Regions from separate parts of the Priestia sp. JV24 genome, predicted to be linked through region 2. Evidence: predicted binding sites of a transcription regulator. Region 2 holds the regulator's gene; the other holds the start of a gene.
What was found. The regulator Rex, encoded in region 2, represses fermentation and respiration genes when NADH is low (regulators of the CRP and FNR family bind a similar motif). The targets are predictions, from matches to a motif close to TTGTGAAATATTTCACAA.
Positions count from the first base shown of each region.

Region 1: a site for Rex is predicted at 2,090-2,107, ahead of OK414_RS27175 (cytochrome ubiquinol oxidase subunit I). Genes of this name have one in related genera too.

Region 1 covers NZ_JAPCIN010000024.1:306,732-310,160, reverse strand. Annotated here, with positions in the region: gene OK414_RS27190 (LacI family DNA-binding transcriptional regulator) at 1-509, shown strand, start outside; gene OK414_RS27185 (threonine/serine exporter family protein) at 654-1,415, shown strand; gene OK414_RS27180 (threonine/serine exporter family protein) at 1,430-1,885, shown strand; gene OK414_RS27175 (cytochrome ubiquinol oxidase subunit I) at 2,187-3,429, shown strand, end outside.
Region 2 covers NZ_JAPCIN010000005.1:3,866-7,294, forward strand. Annotated here, with positions in the region: gene OK414_RS01070 (ABC-F family ATP-binding cassette domain-containing protein) at 1-1,265, opposite strand, end outside; gene OK414_RS01075 (redox-sensing transcriptional repressor Rex) at 1,724-2,362, shown strand; gene tatA (twin-arginine translocase TatA/TatE family subunit) at 2,416-2,601, shown strand; gene tatC (twin-arginine translocase subunit TatC) at 2,617-3,372, shown strand; gene OK414_RS01090 (YdiK family protein) at 3,398-3,429, opposite strand, start outside.

The DNA of each region.
Region 1 (3,429 bases), on a different contig from region 2:
ATGCGGTGGGAATGCAATTAGTTGTTGCTCACTTAACGGACCTTGGTCATAAGAATATAGGGTTCGTTGGAAAAGCTGTAAGCGGAGTCAAGCACCGTCTGTCTCTTTTTTATCAGTATGTACCGTCAGCAAACGCAAAGTTTGTGAAAGAAGATATGAATAACTCAGATGAACTATATCAGTTTATAAATGAGCTAGCTCATCATCCAGAGCCTCCAACTGCGCTTATTTGTGCTACGGATTACATCGCTCTGAAAGTGATACACTGTGCGTGGCAAAATGGGCTTCACGTTCCATCAGATTTGTCTGTTATAGGGTTTGATGATATTACTGAAGCTAGTGAAGCGCATCCTCCACTAACAACTATCCGTCAACCGATGGAAAAAATGGCTGAAAAAGCAGTAAACCTCTTACTTCAGCAAATTCAGGATCAGCAAGAAATAGATCAGATACAGTATAAAATGGCACCTATATTAGTAGAGCGCGAGACCACAAAACGTATGAATTGATAAGGAATGTATATACTATTCCTGAAAGTGTGAGACAAAAAGTCCACACTTTTTTACATTAACCATTGCGTCCACTTCCCTCTTTCTTATACACTGTATGCTGTAGGGGGAAAAACCAAGCTTTAATATGTTTGGAGCGATTTGATGACACAACAAAAATTAGATAAATATGAAATTATGGACGTTAGCTTACTAGCAGGTAAAATTATGTTAGAAAGCGGGGCAGAAACGTATCGAGTAGAAGACACAATGATGCGGATTGCAGCGTCTTACGGTATAAAAAAATCCCACAGCTATGTGACGCCAACAGGGATTATGTTTTCACTTGAAACGAAAGAACCGACGAAAACGAAGTTAATTCGTATTTCCGAACGAACGACAGATTTAAAAAAAGTAACCATGGTAAATAGCGTCTCAAGAACAATCAGTCAAGGAAACATCTCCTTGGAGGAAGCGTATGAAATGCTACAAGAAATTGAAGCAACAAACGTAGCTTTTCCACTATGGGTTCAACTTGCAGCTGCATCCATTTCTAGCGGATGCTTTTTAATCATGTTTCAAGGTTTATGGACGGACTTTATTCCAGCTATGTTTTCAGGAGGTCTCGGATTTTTAACCGTGGTGTATTTCCACCGCCTTATTCCGATTCGCTTTTTTGCTGAGTTTACCGCTTCGTTAGTTATTGGACTTTTATCAGCTCTTTTAGTCGCTTCAGGAGTAGGCACGCAAATTGATAAAATTATTATTGGATCCGTTATGCCACTCGTTCCTGGCTTATCCATTACCAATGCAGTGCGAGATTTAATGGCGGGACATTTACTGTCTGGATTATCAAAAGGAGCAGAAGCGTTTCTGACGGCATTCGCTATCGGTGCAGGTATTGCCATTGTATTTACACTTCTATAGAAGGGAGGCATCATATGCATATCGTAGAGCAGATAATTACAAGTTTTATTGCTTCAGCAGCATTTGGGATCATCTTTAATGTTCCACGTGAATCATTATTAAAAAGTGGCTTTGTCGGAATGATTGGCTGGCTCATTTACTATTTGCTAACGTTCTATGGCGTAGATGAAATTCCAAGCACAGTTGCATCGGCCTTCTTTATTGCTATTATTAGTCAAATTTACGCAAAAATTTATCGAACGCCGATCATTATTTTCACCGTAGCAGGTATTATTCCGCTAGTTCCGGGAGGAACAGCATACGATGCCATGCGTAACTTTGTAGAAAATAACTATAATGAAGCGATTAGTCTTGCAGCAAAAGCCTTTATGATTTCAGGTTCAATTGCCATTGGTATTGTGTTTTCTGAAGTCATCAACCAAATCATTCGTCAGTCTAAATTAAATGCCAAAGCAAAATATCGACCATAGAGAAGCAAGCTCAAATCAGAGCGTGCTTTTTTTATGAGAAAAATAAAGAGATCCTTCACTTTTTTGTCACAAGAAAGTCACGTTTTAGTCTAAAAACGTTCAAAAAATGCACGTGCACAGCTAAAAAAATAGACTATACTATGTAAATAGAAAGAGAGATATTACATATGTATGTGAAACATTGAGCATATCTCTCGAATTATTATGCTCAATGTTTCACAATGTAAGTAAAAGATGCTCAGAAATGAGCAAAGTATCTATGGAAATGATGAATGTTCTTATATATGAAAGGAGAAAGAAGATGGATACAGTTATACTATCACGTATTCAATTTGCATCAACGACGCTGTTTCATTTTATCTTTGTACCGCTATCTATCGGTCTTGTCTTTTTAGTAGCGATCATGGAAACGATGTACGTAGTAAAAAAAGATGAAGAGTATAAAAAGATGGCAAAGTTTTGGGGGCACTTATTCCTGATTAACTTTGCTGTCGGAGTCGTAACAGGTATTTTACAAGAATTTCAGTTTGGCATGAACTGGTCAGAGTACTCAAGGTTTGTAGGAGATGTATTCGGTGCGCCGCTTGCTATTGAAGCACTGCTCGCGTTTTTTATGGAGTCCACTTTCCTTGGACTGTGGATTTTCGGGTGGGATCGTTTACCTAAATGGCTGCACTGTCTATGTATTTGGCTTGTTAGTCTAGGTACTATTTTTTCGGCGTTCTTTATTTTAACGGCTAATTCTTTTATGCAGCATCCGGTTGGAATGGAGCTGAATAATGGCCGTTTAGAAATGAATGACTTCTTTAAATTGCTAACAAACGGCCAGCTGTGGGTTGAATTCCCTCATACCATTTTAGGTTCGTTTGCAACAGGCGCCTTTTTTATCACGGGTGTCAGTGCCATTATGCTCTTGAAGAAAAAACATTTGGCTTTTGCCAAAAAATCATTTCAAGTTGCCATTATTGTAGGGTTAGTTTCAGGTGTAGGAATTGCATTATCTGGTCATGAACAGGCTGGATACTTAGTTAAAACACAGCCGATGAAAATGGCCGCAAGTGAAGGATTATGGGAAAACAGCGGAAGTCCAGGCGCTTGGACGGTGACAGCAAATATTCACCCCGATGAAAAGAAAAATACGGGGGAAATCAAAATACCTTATTTATTAAGCTTCTTATCATACGGGAAATTTTCAGGTTCCGTTCCTGGGATGAACGAGCTGCAGGAGCGGTATACGGCGAAATATGGAGCAGGAAATTATATTCCACCCGTTCGGACAACATTTTGGAGTTTCCGCATTATGGCTGGTCTAGGTGGCGTATTATGTGCATTAGGCATTTGGGGCACGTACTTGCTTTCTCGTAAAAAACTTCAAGAAAGCAAACTATTTTTACGTATTATGACGATTGCCATTGCCTTTCCGTTCCTGGGAAGCTCAGCAGGTTGGATTATGACAGAGATTGGCCGTCAGCCTTGGGTTGTATTTGGCTATATGAAAACGGAAGATGCCGTGTCTCCTGGTGTAACAGCAGGTGAATTGCTGT
Region 2 (3,429 bases):
GATGGGTAGTCATCCCAAAGCTCATTTAAAACGGTTTTATTAGAAGTTAAATTAGCTTGCTCTTGGTCGTAATAACCAACCATTACGTTTGAGCCAAAAGAAATGGTTCCAGTCTTGAAGCTTAGTTTATCCACAATACCTTTTAATAACGTAGATTTCCCAACTCCATTAGGGCCAACCAATGCAAGGCTTTCACCTTTTTTAATCCGAAGGTTTGCCTCTTGGACGACGTATTTGTGTTCATCATATCCGATAGACACGTTTTCGAGATTTAAGACTTCATTTCCGCTTTGACGCTCAATTTCAAACGAAAAACTAGCTGATTTTTCGCCTTCGTTAGGTCGATTTATTAACTCTATTCGATCGAGCTGTTTCCGTCTGCTTTGCGCACGTTTTGTAGTCGATGCGCGGGCGATATTTCGCTGAATAAAATCATTCAGTTTTGCGACTTCATCTTGCTGCTTTTCGTACTGACGCAACTCTTTTTCATATCGCTCTGCTTTTTGTACAAGGTATTTAGAGTAGTTGCCCGTGTACTTGACCGTTGTTTTTTTTGTGACTTCATACACTTGATTTACGACTTTATCAAGGAAGTAACGATCGTGTGAAACAATTAAAATAGCTCCTTCATACCCTTGCAGAAACTGTTCCAGCCATGCTAAAGTTTCAATATCTAAGTGGTTGGTAGGCTCATCCAGAATAAGCAAGTCTGGCTTTGTTAAAAGCAGTTTTGCAAGAGCCAAGCGCGTTTTTTGTCCACCGCTCAAGGAAGAAATAGGGGTGCTATAGTCAAAGTTTGAAAAACGGAAACCGTGAAGAATAGATCGTGTATCCGCTTCATATTGATAGCCGCCTAAATCTTTGAACGTTACTTGAAGCTGATCGTACTCTTTGGTTAGTTTTTCGTATTGAACTGAATCATTAAAAATGTCTGGATCGCCCATCTTCGTTTCAAGCGTACGTAATTCTTTTTCCATCTTCTTTAATGGAGCAAAGACCGTCATCATTTCTTCCCATATGGAGAGTGTTGACTCAAGAACTGTATCTTGTCCCATATAATCAATGGAAACACCTTTAGGTTTAATAATTTCTCCGCTGTCATAAGAAAGCTGCTCAGCAATAATTTTTAATAAAGTTGATTTACCAGCACCGTTTCGTCCCACTAGGGCAATGCGGTCTTTTGATTGTACTTCTAACTTTATATTCGATAAAATGGGTTCTGCCCCATAGTATTTTGTAATACCGTTCAATTGTAGAATAATCATTTTTTCACCTCTAGTAGTATATCCATAGTGTATTTTAACATATTTTCAACTACAAGTTCTTCCTACAAGCGTTTGTAATTTGTAGAGGGACAAGGACAAATGATGAAGCGAATGTTTTGATTCATGAAATAAAATGATTTTACCTGCACATTTTATACAGGATACTATGTTAAAATAAGAGATAAGTGCATCTCTGAACTTATATATGATGGATGTAGAAAACCCGTCATGACTAACAAACGGATCCTTTGAAGGGCTAATTGCTTCGTTCTAACTACCGACTTTAAGTAGTGCTGGATAGCCAAAAGGAGTCGGGGTATGAAGCGGAGTATATATAAAACAAGAGAAAAGAGAGAGAATTGGAAGCGCTACCTCGGAGCGGTTGAGGCTTTGTGAAAGGTAATGCAATATGACTTGAAAATGTTAGTAATGACATACATGAACTGAGGGGGTACAACGTGAACACTGAACAATTAAAAATACCACAAGCAACGGCTAAACGATTGCCGCTTTATTATCGTTTTTTAAAAAACTTGCATGCTTCTGGTAAACAGCGTGTTTCGTCAGCGGAGTTAAGTGAGGCAGTGAAAGTTGATTCTGCTACTATTCGTCGGGATTTTTCTTACTTTGGAGCATTAGGGAAAAAGGGATACGGCTACAATGTAAATTATTTACTTACATTTTTCCGTAAAACGTTAGACCAAGATGAAGTAACGAAAGTAGCACTGATTGGCGTAGGGAATCTGGGAACGGCCTTTTTAAATTATAATTTTATTAAAAATAATAACACCAAAATTGAGTGCGCTTTTGATGTGATAGAAGATAAAGTCGGTACAAAAGTAGGCGACGTGCCGGTTTATCACCTTGACCAATTGGAAGATTATATGAGTGATGATATCTCAGTGGCGATTTTAACCGTTCCTGCCACTGTGGCTCAGCAAATTACCGATCGTTTAGTGAATTGCGGAATTAAAGGGATTTTAAACTTCACTCCTGCACGCTTAAACGTACCGGATGAGATTCGACTGCATCATATTGATCTGGCTGTAGAATTACAGTCGCTTGTCTACTTTTTGAAAAATTATCCTGTTGAATAAGATGGACTGTGTTACGATTTCCTTAAGTCTAAATTAATAAGGAGAGTGGGAATATGGGGATTGGAGCAGGTAGTTGGATTATTATTGCGATTGTAGCACTGCTTATTTTTGGACCGAAACGGTTACCGGAGCTAGGAAGATCAGTCGGGCAAACGCTTAGAGAGTTTAAGCATGCCGCTAGCGGTGCATCAGAAGATCGTGAAAAAGATAAACAGCGTCAAGTAGATGACAAAGAGTAAAAGGGTGATCATAGTATGACCGAACAAGAAATGTCAATATATGATCATATAGGAGAGCTGCGAAAACGCATTTTAATTGTTTTATTTTTCTTTGTCATTGCCACAATTGGCGGCTTTTTTATAGCGGATAAGGTTATTGTCTATTTACAGCATGCTGATGAGGCAAAAAATTTAACGATGAATGCATTTAGGCTAACAGATCCAGTTAAGATTTATATGCAGTTTGCTGTTATTATCGGCTGTGTACTTGCAGCTCCTGTTGCACTGTATCAACTTTGGGCATTTGTTAGTCCTGGTTTATATGAAAAAGAGCGTAAGGTAACGCTTGGATATATTCCTGTTTCCATTTTTCTCTTTATCGGCGGTGTCTCTTTTTCTTATTTTGTGTTGTTTCCATTTGTCGTCGATTTTATGACGCGGGTTTCCGATGAGCTGAATGTAAACCAAGTGATTGGCATTAATGAATACTTTTCTTTTTTAATGCAGCTCACACTGCCTTTTGGCCTGTTGTTTCAGCTTCCTGTCGTCGTCATGTTTTTGACGCGATTAGGAATTATAACGCCTATGTTTTTATCTCAAATTCGAAAGTATGCCTATTTCGTACTGCTAGTTATTGCCGCACTGATTACACCACCGGAATTGCTCTCGCACATGATGGTGACAGTGCCGCTCTTAATTTTGTATGAAATCAGCATCATTATTTCCCGCATTTCGTATCGCAAAGTGTTAAAGGCAAGGGCAGAGCAAGAAAGAGAAGATGTTAGTATGTAAAAAAACCACTGAAACAGTGGTTTTTTTATTTAGATGAATCATCTTGATTTTTATATT